DNA from 3 places in the Pantoea sp. X-Soil-YNGN-844 genome. Region 3 is predicted to be linked to each of the others. Evidence: predicted binding sites of a transcription regulator. Region 3 holds the regulator's gene; each other region holds the start of a gene.
The links. Region 3 encodes ArgR, which controls arginine synthesis, uptake and breakdown. Its sites were predicted from a motif close to ANTGAATAAAAATACANT; they were not measured.

Region 1 (6,158 bases), 320 kb from region 3:
TTGAGTTTTTCCAGACACTGGAACGGACTCATTTTTTCACCGTTAACCGCCACAACCCGACCTTTCTCAACGGTCACGGTCACTTCTTCCAGCTGGTCAGGTGCTTCCAGCGGATCGACAGTCCAGACCCAGCAATCTTTGTTCGGTGCGTTGGCCGGGCTTTCCAGCACGCCGCCTTCGGTGGAGATGTGCCAGGCGTTTTCGTCGCGGCTGTAGATTTTTTCCAGCGACGCAGTGGTCGGAATGTTGCGCTCTTTCAGGTAGTCCAGCAGTGCTTCACGTGAACGCAGGTTCCATTCACGCCACGGTGCCACCACTTTCAGCTGCGGTGCCAGTGCGGTGTAGGTAGTTTCGAAACGCACCTGGTCATTCCCTTTACCGGTTGCGCCATGACACAGCGCATCCGCGCCCACTTTCAGCGCCAGCTCAACCTGGGCTTTAGCGATGATAGGACGCGCCATTGAGGTGCCCAGCAGATAGGTGCCTTCATACAGCGCACCGGTCTGCAGCACCGGATAAACGTAGTCGCTGATGAACTCTTCACGCAGGTCAACCACGTGACATTCAGATGCGCCAGACTGCAGCGCTTTCTTCTCCACACCTTCCAGATCGCCACGCTCCTGACCGATGTCTGCCACGAAAGCGACCACTTCACAGCCGCCGTAGTTCTCTTTCAGCCATGGAATGATGGCTGACGTATCAAGACCACCGGAGTAAGCCAGAACGATTTTTTTGATGTTTTGCGTTTGCATTTCGTAATCCTTGAATCAGAGTCGTTAAGCGAGAATCCGGGTGCCAATCGACACGCCGTTAAACAGGTCAGGCAGCCGCTCAGCGTGACGCCAGCTGGCAATATCCACCGGGCGGCCCAGCGTACGTGCTGCATCCAGCGCAGCGTGTACTTTCACAATCATGCCGTCGGTAATAATGCCCTGGGTAATCAGCTGCTCGGCTTTATCGGCGGTCATCTCTTCGATGCGCTGACCTTTGCCGTCGAGAATACCACTGACGTCTGACAACAGAACCAGATCAGCGCCCAGCGTCGAGGCCAGTGCGGTCGCTGCCTGATCCGCGTTGACGTTCATCAGGTCGCCGCTGTCAGTAATACCAATCGAGCTGACTACTGGCATGTAACCGGCCGCCAGCAGGGTGTTCAGCAGCGCCGGATCGCCCGGCGTTGCGTGGCCAACATGGCCGAGTTCTTCATCAAACGGGGCGACATTGACGATGCCTGCATCGCCCAGGCAGAGACCCACTGCGTTGATACCCGATTTTTTTGCCCAGGCCAGCAGCGTTTTATTCGCGGTTCCCGCCAGCGCACCGGTAATGATGTCGATCTGATCGGCCGGGGTGACGCGCAGGCCATTTTTCTTCATCACCGGCAGCGCCAGCTTTTTCATCAGTTCATCGACCAGGCAGCCGCCGCCGTGGACGATGATCAGCGGACGCTGATGAGCGCTACGATAGTTAAGCAATGCTTCAAACAAGCGCGACAGCGCTTCTTCGCTGTCTAACAGCACACCGCCCAGCTTAATAATCAATGGATTGGTCATGGTTTAGTTATCCGTTAAATCAGTGACTGCGTTTCAGGGAAGCCGAACCGGATGTTCAGGCACTGTACTGCCTGCGATGCCGCCCCTTTCAGCAGATTATCTTCGGCTGCTACAACAATCAGATGCTCGTCCTGCACTTCAAAACCGATATCGCAGTAAGGCAGGCCGACAACGGCTTTCAGCGCCGGTACGCCCTTATCGTAGAGGCGTACCAGCGGCTTGTCGTCATAGGCACGATGGAAGACGGCAGCGATATCTTCGCGGCTAACACCCGCTTTCAGACGGCAGGTGATGGTGGCCAGGATACCGCGCGGGAAGCTTCCCAGGTGCGGAGTGAAGATTACTGGCGTACCGAGGTGCGCGACAATTTCCGGGTGGTGACGATGATTGAACAGCCCGTAAGGCTGCAGGCTCACTTCACAGAAGCTGGTGCCGACATTGGCTTTACGTCCGGCACCGCTCACGCCGCTGGTGGCGTTGATAACCGGCCACTGCGCATCGTTTAACAGTCCTGCATCCACCAGAGGTTTCAGAGCCAGCTGAGCAGCGGTCGGGTAGCAACCGGGTACCGCCACCAGCTGCGCCTGCTGAATTTTCTCATGCTGATATTCCGCCAGGCCGTAAACGGCTTTATCGAGCCAGTCGCCATGCTGATGCGTGAAACCGTAGAAACGGGTGTAAAAATCAGCGTCGTTCACGCGGAACGCACCCGACAGGTCGAATACCACACAGCCAGCCTTGAGAAATTCCGGGGCCAGATCGTGGCTGACTTCGTGGGCCGTCGCCAGGAACACGACATCCACTTTGTCTGCCCACTCCGCCGCGCTGCTCAGCGGCTGCAGCGGTAAATCCACCACGCCTTTCAGCTGCGGATGGAGATCGGACAGGCGCTTGCCGGCATCAGGGCTTTGCGCCGAAACCGCCAAAGCGGTTATGTTGATATGTGGATGGCGATTCAGGAAGGTGGCAAGCTCAACACCAGCGTAACCACTGGCACCAACGATCAGCGTATTCAACATCAGGCTGTAACCCTTTTTACAGTCGCACGTTCCGGGTCGCGGCCTTGCCCCGTTACCCACCCTGTCATCTGCAGTGATTTAAGGTTCCCTTGCAGAGGACATTAATGTATTTTTATTCACTATTACTGCATGAATATGGATACATCCTAACCCAAGGACCGCCAACAGTGAAGACAAAATTACCGCCTTTTATTGAACTGTACAGCCAGTTAATCGCCACACCGTCGATCAGTGCAACCGATGCCGCTCTGGATCAAAGTAATGAAACTTTAATCAATTTGCTGGCCGGCTGGTTCCGCGACCTTGGCTTCAGCGTTGAAGTGCAGCCGGTGCCCGGCACCCGCAATAAATTTAACATGCTGGCGCGAACCGGCAGTGGAGCGGGCGGCCTGCTGTTAGCGGGTCATACGGATACCGTTCCCTTTGACGATGGCCGCTGGACGCGCGATCCCTTTACCCTGACCGAGCACGACAACAAGCTCTATGGTCTGGGCACGGCAGACATGAAAGGCTTCTTCGCCTTTATTCTCGATACGCTGCGCGATGTGGATGTCAGCACGCTGAGTAAGCCGCTCTATATCCTCGCCACGGCCGATGAAGAGACCACCATGGCGGGTGCCAAATACTTCTCGGAATCAACGCAATTGCGTCCCGACTGCGCCATCATCGGTGAACCGACCTCGCTGAAACCGGTGCGTGCGCACAAAGGCCATCTGTCGAATGTGATTCGTATTGAAGGAAAATCGGGCCATTCCAGCGATCCGGCGCGTGGCGTCAACGCCATTGAACTGATGCATGAGTCGATCACTCACCTGATGCAACTGCGCAACACGCTGCAGGAGCGTTATCACCATGACGGCTTTGCCATCCCCTATCCCACCATGAATTTCGGGCATATTCATGGCGGCGACGCCGCTAACCGTATCTGCGCCTGCTGTGAACTGCATATGGATATCCGACCGCTGCCGGGCCTGTCGCTGAGCGATCTGGATGGGTTACTGAACGAGGCGCTGGCACCAGTGAGTGCCCGCTGGCCGGGCCGTGTCACGGTGGCCGAACTGCATCCACCGATTCCAGGCTATGAGTGTCCGGCTAATCATGAGCTGGTGAGCGTGGTAGAGAAATTGCTGGGTACGCCAACGGAGATAGTGAACTACTGCACCGAAGCGCCGTTTATTCAGCAGCTCTGCCCGACGCTGGTCCTGGGTCCGGGTTCGATTAATCAGGCACACCAGCCAGATGAATTTATCGATACGGCATTTATTAAGCCGACGCGGGCACTTATCAGTCAGGTTGTGCAGCATTTTTGTCACTGATTGACAGTAAATGGGGCATTTCACTGTATTAACAGCAAAATGCCCCCTCATTCTGCGGGATTTAACAATAAGAATAACTTATCCCGCTTCCTTCCCGATAAATTCTGTGAATTTCCGTTAGTTAGCGCCATCTTCAGCACACTTTAACGCATTTGACGAACGCAACATTACGTGGCTAGATAAAAGACGATGTTATGCCCACCGGGTGATTATCCAGAACGTTTCAGAATGCGGACAGGCGGCAACGGAGGCGGTTCCCTGTAGATTATCGGGAACACGATGTTGCTGATTTTTTGCTGCCTGAAAGGTCGGGTGTAGAAGTTTTTAAAGACGATAAGGGTGTCAGGGTCCAATGAACGAACAATATTCCGCAATGCGAAGTAATGTCAGTATGCTCGGCAAACTGCTCGGGGATACGATTAAGGATGCACTGGGAGAGAACATCCTCGACCAGGTGGAAACCATCCGTAAGCTCTCCAAGTCATCCCGTGCAGGCAATGATACTCATCGTAAAGAGCTGCTCAATACGCTGCAGAACCTCTCCAACGAGGAGCTTCTGCCGGTTGCACGCGCATTCAGTCAGTTTCTGAACCTCACCAACGTAGCGGAGCAGTATCAGACCATCTCGCAGAGCGGCGAAGGTGAAAACCATCCTGAACTGCTGAAAAAGACCTTTGATACCCTGAAGCAGCAGAAAGATATCAGCGAAACCGACATTCTGGCGGCCATTGAGTCGCTGTCGCTGGAGCTGGTGCTGACTGCGCACCCGACCGAAATCACCCGTCGTACGCTGATTCACAAGCTGGTTGAAGTGAACAGCTGTCTGAAACAGCTCGACCACAGCGACGTCTCCGACTACGAGCGTAACCAGATTATGCGCCGTCTGCGTCAGCTGGTGGCACAGGCGTGGCACACCGATGAGATCCGCAAATATCGTCCGACCCCCGTCGACGAAGCCAAATGGGGCTTTGCCGTTGTAGAAAATAGCCTGTGGGAAGGCGTTCCCGCTTTCCTGCGTGAGCTGAATGAGCAGGTCGAAGAGGCCTTTGGCATTAAGCTGCCGGTCGATTTCGTGCCGGTTCAGTTCACCTCATGGATGGGTGGCGACCGCGACGGTAACCCGAACGTCACAGCCTCTATTACCCGCCATGTGATGCAGCTAAGCCGCTGGAAAGCCACAGACCTGTTCCTGCGTGATATCGGCGTGCTGATCTCCGAGCTGTCGATGTCCGAGTGCAGCGAAGAGATCCGCGAGCTCAGCGGCGATCCGGAAGCGCTGGAACCTTATCGCGTAATCCTGAAACGCCTGCGCAGCCAGTTAATGTCTACCCAGTCATTCCTGGAACGCCGCCTGAAAGGTGAGCGTCTGCCGCGTCCGGCCGATCTGCTGGTCTCCAACGATCAGCTGTGGGACCCGTTGTATGCCATCTATCAGTCACTGCAACAGTGCGGCATGGGCATTATTGCCAACGGTCAGTTGCTCGATACGCTGCGCCGCGTGAAATGCTTCGGCGTGCCGCTGGTGCGCATAGATCTGCGTCAGGAGAGCACCCGCCACACGGAGGCGATTGCTGAAGTGACCCGTTACCTGGGCCTCGGCGATTATGAAAGCTGGTCCGAAGCAGACAAACAGGCCTTCCTGATCCGAGAACTGAACTCCAAACGCCCGTTGCTGCCACGCAGCTGGGAACCCAGCGATGAGACGCGTGAAGTGCTGGAGACCTGTCGCGTTGCGGCTGAAGCGCCACAAGGCTCTATCGCCGCCTATGTTATTTCGATGGCGAAAACCCCTTCCGACGTGCTGGCCGTGCATCTGCTGCTGAAAGAAGCCGGTATCGGTTATGCGATGCCGGTTGCACCGCTGTTTGAAACACTGGATGACCTGAACAACGCAAACGACGTGATGAGCCAGTTACTGAGCATCGACTGGTATCGCGGCTTTATTCAGGGCAAACAGATGGTGATGATTGGCTATTCTGACTCGGCGAAAGATGCCGGTGTGATGGCCGCCAGCTGGGCGCAGTATCAGGCACAGGATGCGCTGATTAAAACCTGCGAAAAAGCCGGGATTTCCCTGACGCTGTTCCACGGACGCGGCGGCAGCATTGGCCGTGGCGGCGCACCCGCGCATGCCGCACTGCTGTCACAACCGCCAGGCAGCCTGCGCGGCGGTCTTCGTGTGACCGAGCAGGGCGAGATGATCCGCTTTAAATATGGTTTACCAGCCGTGACGATCGCCAGCCTGTCGCTCTACACCGGCGCGATTCTGG
Region 2 (6,158 bases), 3.0 Mb from region 3:
TGGCGTGCTGGAAGCACCGGCCGCCGACGATGGTGAAGGCAATATGGAAGCGGGCTGGTATGACACCGGCGATATCGTCAGCTTCGATGAAGGCGGCTTCTGCCAGATTCAGGGCCGAGCCAAACGCTTTGCGAAGATTGCCGGTGAGATGGTGTCGCTGGAGATCGTCGAGCAGATCGCCCTCAAAGCGTCGCCGGACAAACAGCACGCCGCTTCACTGCGCCCGGATGGTCAGCGCGGTGAGGCACTGGTGCTGTTCACCACCGACGCTGAGCTGGCCCGCGACAGGCTGCAGAAGGCGGCTCGTGAGCTGGGTGCGCCAGAGCTGGCACTGCCACGTGATATCCGTGTCATGAAGCAGCTGCCGCAGCTGGGCAGCGGTAAACCCGACTACGTCACGCTGAAAAAAATGGCGGAAGAGGAGCAGGCATGAGCCTTGATCGTAATGCGCCGCTGATGTCGCGCGGCATGATTGCCGTGATTATCGCCCAGTTCTTTTCAGCCTTCGGCGATAACGCGCTGCTGTTTGCCACGCTGGCGGTGCTGAAAAGTCAGTTCTATCCCGAGTGGAGCCAGCCGGTATTACAGATGCTGTTTGTTGCAGCCTACATTCTGCTGGCACCGTTTGTCGGGCAGGTGGCGGACAGCATGGCGAAAGGGCGGGTGATGATGCTCGCCAACAGCCTGAAGCTGCTGGGCGCGCTGGTGATCTGCTTCGGCTTTAATCCCTTCATCGGCTATACCCTGGTGGGTGCGGGCGCAGCGGCCTACTCGCCGGCCAAATATGGCATCCTCGGTGAGATCACCCACGGCGAGAAGCTGGTGAAAGCCAACGGGCTGATGGAGGCGTCGACCATCGCCGCCATTCTGCTTGGCTCGGTGGCAGGCGGTATGCTGGCTGACTGGCATATTCTGGCGGCACTTGGGATCTGTGCGCTGACCTACGGCATCGCCGTGGTCGCGAACCTGTTTATCCCGAAGCTGCAGGCGGCACGGCCGGGTCAGAGCTGGCAGTTTGGCATGATGACGCGCAGTTTCTTCAGTGCCACTGCGCTGCTGTGGCGTGACGCAGAGACGCGCTTCTCGCTGCTCGGCACCAGTCTGTTCTGGGGCGCAGGCGTGACGCTGCGTTTCCTGCTGGTGCTCTGGGTGCCGGTCGCGCTGGGCATCAGTGACAACACCACGCCAACCACGCTGAATGCCATGGTCGCGATCGGCATCGTGATTGGCGCGGCGGCGGCGGCGAAGCTGGTCACGCTGGAGACCGTGCGTCGCTGTATGCCAGCCGGTGTGCTGATTGGCGTGATGGTGGTGGTCTTCGCGCTGCAGCATTCTCTCATGAATGCCTATTTAGTGCTGATGCTGATTGGTGCGCTGGGCGGTTTCTTTGTGGTGCCGCTGAATGCGCTGCTGCAGGCGCGGGGCAAAGAGAGCGTCGGGTCAGGCAATGCGATTGCGGTTCAGAACCTGGGCGAGAACAGCGCCATGCTGATCATGCTGGGGCTCTATACGCTGGCGATTAAGGCGGGCGCACCTGCGGTGGCGACGGGCGTCGGTTTTGGCGTGCTGTTTGCGCTGGCGATTACGGTGCTGTGGCTATGGCGACCGGCTAAGCGGTAACAAATTCGCCGCCTTTCTCCGGCTTACGCGGGAAGAGGCGGCGTGAGGCTTAGCGACGGACGGCAATCGCTTCGATTTCGATCTTCACATCTTTTGGCAGACGCGCCACTTCAACACAGGAACGCGCCGGGAAGTTAGCCTCATGCTCGGTGAAAAACGCTTCATAGGTCGCGTTGACCGTAGCGAAATCATTCAGGTCCTTCACAAACACCGTGGTCTTCACGATGTCACCCACCTTCAGACCCGCGGCTTCAACAATCGCCTTCACATTTTCCAGTGACTGACGCGCCTGTGCGGCAATGTCATCCGCCACCTGGCCGGTCACCGGATCGACCGGGATCTGACCTGAGGTGATGATCATGCTGCCCAGATCGACACCCTGAACATAGGGACCGATCGCGGCAGGGGCTTTTTCCGTACTGATTTCACGAGACATCATGGCTCCTTTGATTATGTCGTCAGGCGGCGGTGCCGCCGGTGTTGCCCATTATAAGGTCGGGCAGGGCGATTACCAGTGACCCAGCACCACATGACGGGCGAACTCTTTCTCGCAATATTTGCATTTGAGATGCACATCGTCGGCGCGCTGCTTCACGGCAAAGCTGGAGAAGACCGGCTCGCTGCGGCTGATGCAGTTGCTATTGGGACAGGTCAGCACCCGCTCGATGCGATCCGGCAGCGTCGGGGCGATCTTCGCCACCACTTCGTAGTCGTCGATGCGGTTAACCGTGGCGTGCGGCGCATAGACCGCCAGCTGATTTACCTGATCGTCGGTGAGAAAGGTGTTCTCAATTTTGATCAGATCTTTGCGGCCCATCTCGCCTGACGGCAGATTCAGACCGATGGTAATGCGCTGATCGGTTTCGGTCAGCCGGAACAGGGAGAGCAGTTTAAAGCCGATCTGCGCCGGAATATGGTCGATGACTGTGCCGCGCTTGATCGCTTCGACCTGCAATTTGTTGTCCTGCGTCATGGGGGTTCTCCTTACAGGGCGAGTTCGCTGTTTAAAACCAGTGCCAGCAGAGCCTGGCGCGCATAGATGCCGTTACCCGCCTGCTGGAAATACCAGGCATACGGGGTTTTATCGACATCGGTGGTGATCTCGTCGATGCGCGGCAGCGGGTGCAGCACCTTCATGTTGTCGCGCGCTGTGCTGAGGTCGGCAGCGCGCAGAATGAACTGTGCTTTGACGTTGGCATATTCGGACGGGTCGAGCCGCTCTTTCTGCACCCGGGTCATATAGAGGATATCGAGCTGCGGCATCACCTCTTCAAAACTGTCGTGCCGTGACCAGGCGATGTTCTTCTCATCCAGCATGTCGGTGATATAGGCCGGCATCGCCAGCGCATCGGGTGCGATGAAAAAGAAACGGTTGCCATCAAATTTCGCCAGCGCCTGCGTCAGGGAGTGCACGGTGCGGCCATACTTCAGGTCGCCGACCATCGCCACATTCAGCTGATTAAGACGGCTCTGCGTCTCCTGAATGGTGAAGAGATCGAGCAGCGTCTGGGTCGGATGCTGGTTTGCGCCGTCACCGGCGTTGAGAATCGGGATTCCGCCGGAGAACTCGGTCGCCAGCCGCGCCGCGCCCTCCTGCGGATGACGCATCACGATCGCATCAACGTAGGTGCCGATGACGGAAATGGTGTCGGCCAGGGTTTCGCCTTTCTTGCCCAGCGAAGTATTACTGCCGTCCGCAAAGCCCACTGCGGACGCGCCCAGGCGATGGATCGCAGTTTCAAACGACAGGCGGGTACGGGTTGAGGCCTCAAAGAAGCAGCTGGCGATCACCTTGTGCTTCAGCAGTTCCGGCTGCGGATGAGCTTTCAACTTTGCGGCGGTGTCCAGTGCCAGTTCCAGCTCTTCACGACTGAGGTCGTTGATTGAAATAATGTGCTTGCGATATAGCGGGTTAGGCATAGCTCTCTCCTCTGCGCGGCCGGATTGCGGACAAAAAAAAGCCCCTGCTTAAGGGGCTTTTTTATGATCGGGTCGATGACCGAAAGAAACAGCAGCGCCGCCTGCGGTCAGGCGTGATTGAGCGTCAAATTGTCCGCTGTACTGTCGCATATTTCCTCCGGCAAATTGGGCCGCATTATACCCGTTCGCGGTAGGGCGGCAAGAGGAAAACGTTTGCGCCTCGGTAGCAGCTAAGCGCGCATGGGAGGTCAGACGGGTGACGCGCTCTTCACCAGCGGACGTGACTTAGCGTCCTCAGCCCGTCTGAACCCCGCCGGTCAGCGCTGGCCCAGCGTGGCGACCATCACCGCTTTGATGGTGTGCATCCGGTTCTCGGCCTGGTCGAACACAATGCTGTGCGGCGACTCAAACACCTCGTTGCTTACTTCCATGCCGTTGGGCAGATCGTACTGCTCTGCCATCTGCTGGCCCAGTGTGGTCTGGTCGTCGTGGAAGGCGGGCAGGCAGTGCAGGAATTTCACCTGCGGGTTGCCGGTCAGATCGAGCATCGCGCGGTTAACCTGATAGTCACGCAGCAGGGCAATACGCTCGGCCCAGACTTCTTTGGCTTCGCCCATCGACACCCAGACGTCGGTGTAGATAAAGTCAGCGCCTTTTACGCCATCAGTAATATCTTCGGTAAGGGTAATTTTGCCACCGGTCTGCTGCGCAGCGTCGCGGCACTGCGCCACCAGTTCGTCCTCTGGCCAGCAGCTCTTCGGTGCCACCAGACGCAGATCCAGGCCGACCTGAGCGGCGGCTTCCAGCATGGTGTTACCCATGTTGTTGCGTGCATCACCCACATAGACCAGCGTCATCTCGCTGAGTTTTTTGCCCGGCAGATGCTCCTGCATGGTCAGCAGGTCAGCCAGCAACTGGGTTGGGTGAAACTCGGTGGTCAGACCGTTCCACACCGGCACACCTGCGTGTTCTGCCAGCGTCTCCACCAGCTCCTGACCGTAACCGCGATACTGAATGCCATCGTACATGCGGCCCAGCACCCGCGCGGTGTCGCGCATCGACTCTTTATGGCCGATCTGACTGCCACTCGGGCCCAGATAGGTGACATTCGCACCCTGATCGTAAGCGGCAACTTCGAAAGAGCATCGGGTACGGGTCGAGTCTTTTTCGAAGATGAGCGCGATGTTTTTGCCTTTCAGATACTGCACTTCGCTGGCGCTTTTTTTTGCCTGTTTCAACTCAGCGGACAGGGAAAGCAGGTGATCAATTTCGGCGGGGGTAAAATCCAGAAGCCTGAGGAAATGGCGCTGATACAGTTGACTCATACAACACTCCGGTAATCATTAAAATGAATTAAAATTCAATTTAACCGTATGAATATTCATTTTCAAGTCTGGAGCTAATAAACTTTTCGTTTTGTGTAGTGGCGCGACAGGCAGTGTGGGAAAATAATTGATTATTGCCGAACTCAGAGAGGACATTGTCATGGCATATGAAGCATTACTGGAAGAGCAGCAGGAAGAGACGCGGCAGATTATCGAAGAGCTGCTGGAGGATGGCAGCGATCCTGATGCGCTCTATACCATCGAGCATCATCTCTCATGCAATAATTTTGATTCACTGGAAAAAGCCGCGGTTGATGCATTCAAGCTGGGTTATGAAGTGACCGAGCCGGAAGAGCTGGAGCTGGAAGATGGCACCACCGTGATGTGCGTCGACATCATCAGCGAATCTGCACTGAAGCCTGAACTGATTGATGTGCAGGTTGAGCAGCTGGTGAACCTGATTGGTAAGTACAACGTCGACTACGACGGCTGGGGCACCTATTTCGAAGATCCTGATGCCGAAGATGAAGACGAAGATGACGACGCCATCGAAGATGAAGATGATGATGGTATTCGCCACTAAGTAGCCGGGGCGGAGAGTTCTCCGCCTGTCACTTCTGCCACCCCTTTTGACATCATGAATTACGCACCCTTACTCGAACCGATTTATCAGTTTCTGCACTGCCGTACGCCACAGGCCTGGATTGATGAGGCGCGGAAGCCGGAAAACCTGACCCTGCTGTTAACCGACCATCTGGTGTGCGAGCTGAAAGCCGCCCAGACAGCGGTGTGGCTGATCCGCAAATATGTCGCTGACAAACCCAGCGGCGATGCCATTCTGGCGTGGCTCAAGCCCTATGAAGATTTTATCTTCCGCGAAGATGGCGACAGCGACTTTATCAACGCCCATAAAAATCTGACGAAACGCATCATCGTGCGCAATGCGCTGCCGTGGGCGGATGAGCTGGTGGAGAAGATGGTGCTGCTGATTAAAGAGGAGCTGCATCACTTCTATCAGGTGTGGGAAATTATGCAGTCGCGCGGGCTGGTCTATCAGAAGATTACTTCCAGCCGCTATGCCAAATCGCTGCTGCGCGAAGTGACCACCCATGAGCCGGAAACGCTGGTGGATAAGCTGATTTGTGGCGCTTACATTGAGGCGCGATCCTGCGAGCGTTTCGCCAGTCTGGCACCGTATATTGATGATGAACTGGCGAAGTTCTATATTTCGCTGCTGCGCTCCGAGGCGCGGCACTATCAGGACTATTTAACCCTGGCGACGCAAATCGCCGG
Region 3 (6,158 bases):
CATCGGCACCCTGTAAGGCAGGCGTGGCGTCTTCTCCACTAAAACCTTCAATAGCGACAGCAGTAGGAATATGGCTGAGATCAACGGCGACGCCAGGCGTAACCGGCGCAATGTCATACAGTGAGAGTTCTGAACCTGCGGGAAGCTGGGTTTTGAGCAGAAGTGCGAGCGCCTGGCCTATGCCGCCAGCGGCACCGAGAACGGCAACTTTCATTCTTAACTCCTTATTAAGGTGGGGCAGAGATGGGCCGAAATTCTATCTGTGTCAGACCTTAATCAACTGCTCAGGCGATGATAAATATCCGCTGTTAATTCTACGTGTTTTCACACTTGCTCGCCGGATTCAAAAGTTACTTATCATTGCGCCTGAATGACCGACAACTTTGCCGTCGTCAGACAGAGAACGGCTATGTGCGTTTTCTGTTACTACTTCTGATACTACACCACCAATAATATAACAACTTTGCAACCTTCGCCTTTCGGGGCTGTGACGGGGGTTTTGGTCTGAGCGGATTTATTTGCTATTATCGCCGCCCGCTAGCCGCCCGAACTCTGCTCATCAATCGACCGATTGCATAAAAATGCATTTAAATGCATAATCACCACTCTGCCGCGGGCGGATGCGCGGTTATTCTCTCTATTTATTGGTAACCTATGCGAAACCCATCGAAACAAGACGATCTGATCAAGGCTTTCAAAGCCTTATTAAAAGAAGAAAAATTCAGTTCCCAGGGCGAAATTGTTCAGGCGCTTCAGGATGAGGGCTTTGAAAATATCAATCAGTCCAAAGTCTCGCGGATGCTGACCAAGTTTGGCGCAGTGCGCACCCGTAATGCCAGGATGGAAATGGTCTATTGCCTGCCCGCTGAGCTGGGCGTGCCGACCACCACCAGCCCGTTAAAAAACCTGGTACTGGATATCGACTACAACGATGCGCTGGTGGTGATTCATACCAGTCCGGGCGCAGCACAGCTGATTGCACGTATGCTGGATTCGCTGGGCAAAGCACATGGGATTCTTGGCACGATCGCTGGCGATGACACGATCTTTATTACCCGTGCGCGCGACTTTACGGTTAAGCAGCTGCACAGCGCGATCCTCAACCTGTTTGAACAGGAACTCTGATCGCTGACTGACGGCCTGCAATCCCGCCCCGGGCCGTCAGTTTGTTCTCTCTGCCCATCGTTTTGCGGCACACTCCCCCGCTGTTTAGTACTAATAAGCCAGTTTTAATACACCTGGCTCCTGGTCAGATCGCTTACTCTGCTTAACCTTCTGCACTATTTTACACTGCTTTACATCACTGATCCGGTACCATTGCCCGGATCCAGATCAAACTCCAGTCCAATACGCCTCATAGTTTCGCACTAAACGTTAAAGTGATCTATCTCGCTGTTTTTCTGATTAAAATCATCGTAAAGGCTATTTTTTATGCTGTTTTTATAACGTTAAGTTATTAAAAGTAGGCATAAGGATAAAGAATCACAAAAAAACATTATTAGCCGGATATTAATTTCTCTCGTTATTAGTTCTATACTTCTTTTCGTGATGCAAATCACACTAACTAGAAAGATAAAAAGAAGACGAGGAAATATCTATGAACGTAAAAACTACCATCGCTACCCTGAGCATTCTCTCTGCGCTCTCATTCGGTGCAGTAGCAGCAGAATCTATCGATGCCGCACAGGCACAGGATCTGCAGGCTGTCGGCACCATCAGTGTCAGCGGCGTCGCGGGTTCACCGATGGATATCAAACAGAAGCTCAGTGATAAAGCGGATCAGCAGGGCGCAAAAGCCTATCGCGTGATCGAGGCTTACAACAACGGCAATTATCACGCTACCGCCGCGCTGTATAACTAAACCCAACAATGCCAGCTGCTCTCTGTCTGACGCGCCTTTTGCGCTCCGGAGGGCTGAAGCAAAATCTTCAGGAGAGTTGACCATGAAAATGAAATTATCGATTGCTGCTCTTAGTCTGGCGTCCCTGTTCTCAGTAGGTGCCAGCGCCGCCAGCCTGGTATCAAATGAACAGGCGCAGGGTCTGCAGCCCATGAACCAGACCATCAGCATTGGTGGACGTAACGGCGACCAGACGCATATCCGTCAGGTGCTGTCAGAGAAAGCGGATGCACAGGGCGCAAGCCATTACCGCATCATCGAAAACAACCAGGACAATACCTGGCATGTCACCGCTGAGCTTTATAAATAATTAACCGTGATGACGCCTGAAGGCGCATAACAAATATCGACGACCGGCCCTTACGAGTAACCGCAGGTTGTTGATTGTATTGAGGAGATAATCATGAACATCAAAACAACCATCGCTACAGTCAGTCTGCTTTCCGTTATGGCGTTCGGCGCATCGGCCGCACAGCTGGTCACCAGCGAACAGACGCAGAACCTGCAGCCTGCGGGCACCGTAAGCATCAGTGGAACCGGGGGATCCCCAATGGATTACCGCGCTGAGCTTTCACAGAAAGCAGATGAACAGGGTGCCAGCGCATATAAAGTGATCGAGGCGCGCACCGGTGATAGCTATCACATCACTGCACAGCTTTATAAGTAATTCCTCGTCAGATCTATGACGAACCCTTTGGCCCCGCTCGCCGGGGCCTTTTTTCATCTGATGTATTATCTGACGTTAAAGTGCAACCGGCCTTCCAGCTCCTCTTCCGCTTCATCAAATAACAGAATCAGCGCGCCATAGCGCCGTCGCTGGCCCCTGCCCAGATTGACAAACTCAATTTCCAGCGGCATCGGTAACAGATCGCCCGTCACGACATCCCACAATCCATCCAGATCGCAGATGCGGCGCTCCTCCAGTGCAAATCGCTCGCTGAACTGGCGAAAGAAATGGGACTGGTCGACTATTTCATTAAAATCAAAACGCTCGATTTTCATGCTGACGGCTCCCATGCTCCGTCCGCGGGCGACCTCTGCCGCCCGTTCGTGACCGTTAGCTCAAACCGCCCAGGTGCAGCGCTTTGACCTCCAGATACTCTTCCATACCGAGTACCGAACCTTCGCGGCCCAGACCCGACTCTTTCACTCCACCAAACGGCGCCAGCTCCGTGGAAACGGCGCATTCGTTAATGCCGATCATGCCGCTTTCCAGCGCCGCTGAAACGCGAAACACCCGTTGCAGATTCTGGGTATAAAAGTAAGCGGCAAGGCCGAATGGCGTATCATTGGCGCGGCGGATGACGTCATCTTCATCATCAAAGCGGAAACAGGCAGCTACCGGACCAAAGGTCTCCTCCTGCGCAAGCTGCATGTCTTCATGCGCCTCGGTAATGACCGTAGGCTGCCAGAAGTTGCCACCCAGCGCATGGCGCTCACCTCCTGCCAGTAGTTTGCCGCCTTTGGCTACCGCGTCTTTCACGTGCTGCTCAACTTTTTCCACCGCCGACGCTTCAATCAATGGTCCGACAATCACGCCTTCGTCCATGCCGTTGCCCACCTTCAGCTTGTTCACTTCGGCAGCCAGTTGCTGAGTAAACGCATCATAGACAGCGTTATGAATATAGAAGCGGTTAACACTGACGCACACCTGACCCGCATTACGGAATTTGTTGGCAATCGCACCCTTTACGGCGGCATCAATGTCGGCATCGTCGAACACGATGTATGGGGCATTTCCGCCTAATTCCATCGACACTTTTTTCATGGTTTCAGCAGCATTACGCATCAGCAGCTTGCCTACCTGGGTGGAGCCGGTGAACGAGATTTTACGCACCGCTTTGCTGGCCATGATCGCATCGCTGATGGCATGGGTATCACCCGCCACCGCGTTCAGCACGCCATCCGGCACGCCCGCCTGCTTCGCCAGCGCCAGCAGGGCAAAGGCGGAGAGTGGCGTGTTATTAGCGGGTTTGATAATACCCGTGCAGCCTGCCGCCAGAGCCGGACCCAGCTTGCGGGTCAGCATCGCCATCGGGAAATTCCAGGGCGTAATGGCAGCCACTACGCCAATCGGTTCGCGGGTCGCCAGAATGCGGGAGCCGGGTTTTGCCGGCGGAATGATCTCGCCGTTCGCCCGTTTCGCCTGCTCGGCGAACCACTGAATAAAGCTGGCGGCGTATTCAACCTCTCCCTCCGCCTCCTTCAGGGGTTTACCCTGTTCAGTGGTCATCAGCTGTCCCAGCCAGCGCTTGTTCTCAATGATCAGCTGGTACCAGCGAGTGAGAATTTCAGCGCGCGCTTTTGCGGTCTGCGCCCGCCAGGCGGGAAAGGCGCGTTCCGCGGCGGCGATCGCCTGTTCCGTTTCCGCCTTACCGGCTTTTGCTACCTGCGCAATCACCTCACCGGTTGCCGGATTGGTCACGTCAAAGGTGGAAGCTGCCTGATGCCATTGGCCGTCGGCTAAATAGCCGGTCCGGAACAGTTCGCTCTCTTGCAGTGATTTCATTGATTCGCTCCTGTCAGTTTTGCTCTTCCGTCTGGAGAGTATAGTTGGCAAAAGCGACAGATTTTGTGATGGGTGGGGATTGCACAGGCCGCTGCAGGTCGCAGCGGCCAGATTCAGATTTGGATGAGCGTGTTCTGGTACTTATCCAGCATCGTCGCCAGTCGTTTGACCGGTTCCGTTACGCTGACGGGTGCCTCGTAATGGACCAGTTTTTCCTGATAGACATCCAGCTCTTTGAGCAGACGTTCAAAGTAGTAACGGCGCTTGTCGTCGCTGCTGGCGGAGATCACCCGGTCAGCGGTATAACGCAGCTGTCGGTGATACGCAGAGAGATCTGCGTTAACGGGCACTTCTGCGTCGCGTAATCGCTGATGACCGATGATCAGCGTCAGGGCGATACGATATTTATTGATGTCGCCCGGAAACAGGTTCAGCAGCAGAAACAGTTGCTGATAGAGCGCCGGCAGATGATTTTCGCGCCGACGTGCCTGATTGGTGGTCATGGCCGAGACCGCTGCATACATAAAGCGGTTCAGCAGTTTGCGGCCGGTACGCGCCTTCGATTTATCCCGAATCAGCAGAATGACCATCATCGCGACAAAGCAGCCGATAACCTGACCGAGCACATTATCGAGGAAAACGTTAATGTGAAATTCCATCGGATTATCAAGGACCAGAACGTTAAGCGTACCAATCAACGCACCCAGCGTGCCGAGCTGACGCCGCTGTATGAAGATGCCGCCGATAAATCCCAGTATGCCGATGGCGATGCAGAGCAGTAGCGCGCTCTGCTGCGTCGCGGGCAGAACATACATAAAATAGAGCGCCCCGAGTGGAACCGCGACCGTCATGCCGTAGAGAAAATCCTTGGCCATCATCAGCGGATTAGGCATACGCATCGCCAGCGCGGTAATAACGGCCAGCATGACCATACAGCCACTGCCAGACGTCCAGCCCGTATAGAGCCAGAACAGCGAACCCAGCGCGGTTGCAACGAAGGTACGGATGCCGTTAATCATCGCATGATGTGTTTCAGCCGAACGCGCCTGAATCACCACTTCGCGCTGCAGAATCTCCTCTTCCAGCGAGGTTATCCGGCTGTTGCTTTTGATGCCTTTAAGCAGCAGCAGATATTCGGTAGCGGTGCCTACCCAACTGGCCAGCGTGACCGGCGTTGTTTTGCCCGTAGCGCCAATCACCCGCCGCATCACTTTCATCCGCTTATGTACCTCTTCAACCGTCGAGGCCGGTTTTTCAACCATCAACCGGTACTGGGGCGGAATATAGTCCGGGCGGGAATTCTGAATGAGGAACGTTTCGGCAGCCTGCGTTATCAGCGTCAGTGACAGGGTATTAAGCATCTGCAAACGGCGGTTGCTGTTCTTCCAGCGTGACGACTCCATCATCAGCTGGCTGCGCATGCTGTTCAGCGCCGTGGTGCGCCGCACCAGCGCGCTCCAGGCTTTATCGACCTCTTCCTTATCACCATGGGCGACGCAGAGTTGCAGCAACTGATAGTGGGCCACCAGCAGCGAATCAACTTCCGCGTCGATCACTTTTTTAATCGAACGTGGCGAGAAGATCATGTCGGCCAGAATGGCGCACAGAATACCGAGTACGATTTCACTGCAGCGCTCAACCGCATATTGCGGCACCAGCGTCAGACCGCCGCTGGCGTTAGCCGTCACCACAATAATCAGCGCGGTGTAACCCGCCAGTCCCAGCGCATAGGAGTTTTCTACCTTAATC

Region 1: the regulator ArgR is predicted to act here: its motif matches at 2,676-2,693, upstream of argC (N-acetyl-gamma-glutamyl-phosphate reductase).
Region 2: the regulator ArgR is predicted to act here: its motif matches at 4,888-4,905, upstream of argF (ornithine carbamoyltransferase).

The regions. Positions count from the first base shown of each region.
Region 1 covers NZ_AP036007.1:3,889,202-3,895,359, forward strand. Annotated here, with positions in the region: gene AC6I8C_RS18125 (argininosuccinate synthase) at 1-752, opposite strand, end outside; gene argB (acetylglutamate kinase) at 777-1,553, opposite strand; gene argC (N-acetyl-gamma-glutamyl-phosphate reductase) at 1,568-2,572, opposite strand; gene argE (acetylornithine deacetylase) at 2,740-3,888, shown strand; gene ppc (phosphoenolpyruvate carboxylase) at 4,241-6,158, shown strand, end outside.
Region 2 covers NZ_AP036007.1:541,061-547,218, forward strand. Annotated here, with positions in the region: gene aas (bifunctional acyl-ACP--phospholipid O-acyltransferase/long-chain-fatty-acid--ACP ligase) at 1-433, shown strand, start outside; gene lplT (lysophospholipid transporter LplT) at 430-1,620, shown strand; gene ridA (2-iminobutanoate/2-iminopropanoate deaminase) at 1,670-2,056, opposite strand; gene pyrI (aspartate carbamoyltransferase regulatory subunit) at 2,129-2,593, opposite strand; gene pyrB (aspartate carbamoyltransferase) at 2,605-3,540, opposite strand; gene argF (ornithine carbamoyltransferase) at 3,858-4,865, opposite strand; gene rraB (ribonuclease E inhibitor RraB) at 5,026-5,448, shown strand; gene miaE (tRNA isopentenyl-2-thiomethyl-A-37 hydroxylase MiaE) at 5,503-6,158, shown strand, end outside.
Region 3 covers NZ_AP036007.1:3,564,479-3,570,636, forward strand. Annotated here, with positions in the region: gene mdh (malate dehydrogenase) at 1-214, opposite strand, end outside; gene argR (transcriptional regulator ArgR) at 655-1,125, shown strand; gene yhcN (peroxide/acid stress response protein YhcN) at 1,598-1,861, shown strand; gene AC6I8C_RS16505 (YdgH/BhsA/McbA-like domain containing protein) at 1,944-2,210, shown strand; gene yhcN (peroxide/acid stress response protein YhcN) at 2,304-2,567, shown strand; gene AC6I8C_RS16515 (barstar family protein) at 2,633-2,902, opposite strand; gene AC6I8C_RS16520 (NAD-dependent succinate-semialdehyde dehydrogenase) at 2,958-4,409, opposite strand; gene aaeB (p-hydroxybenzoic acid efflux pump subunit AaeB) at 4,523-6,158, opposite strand, start outside.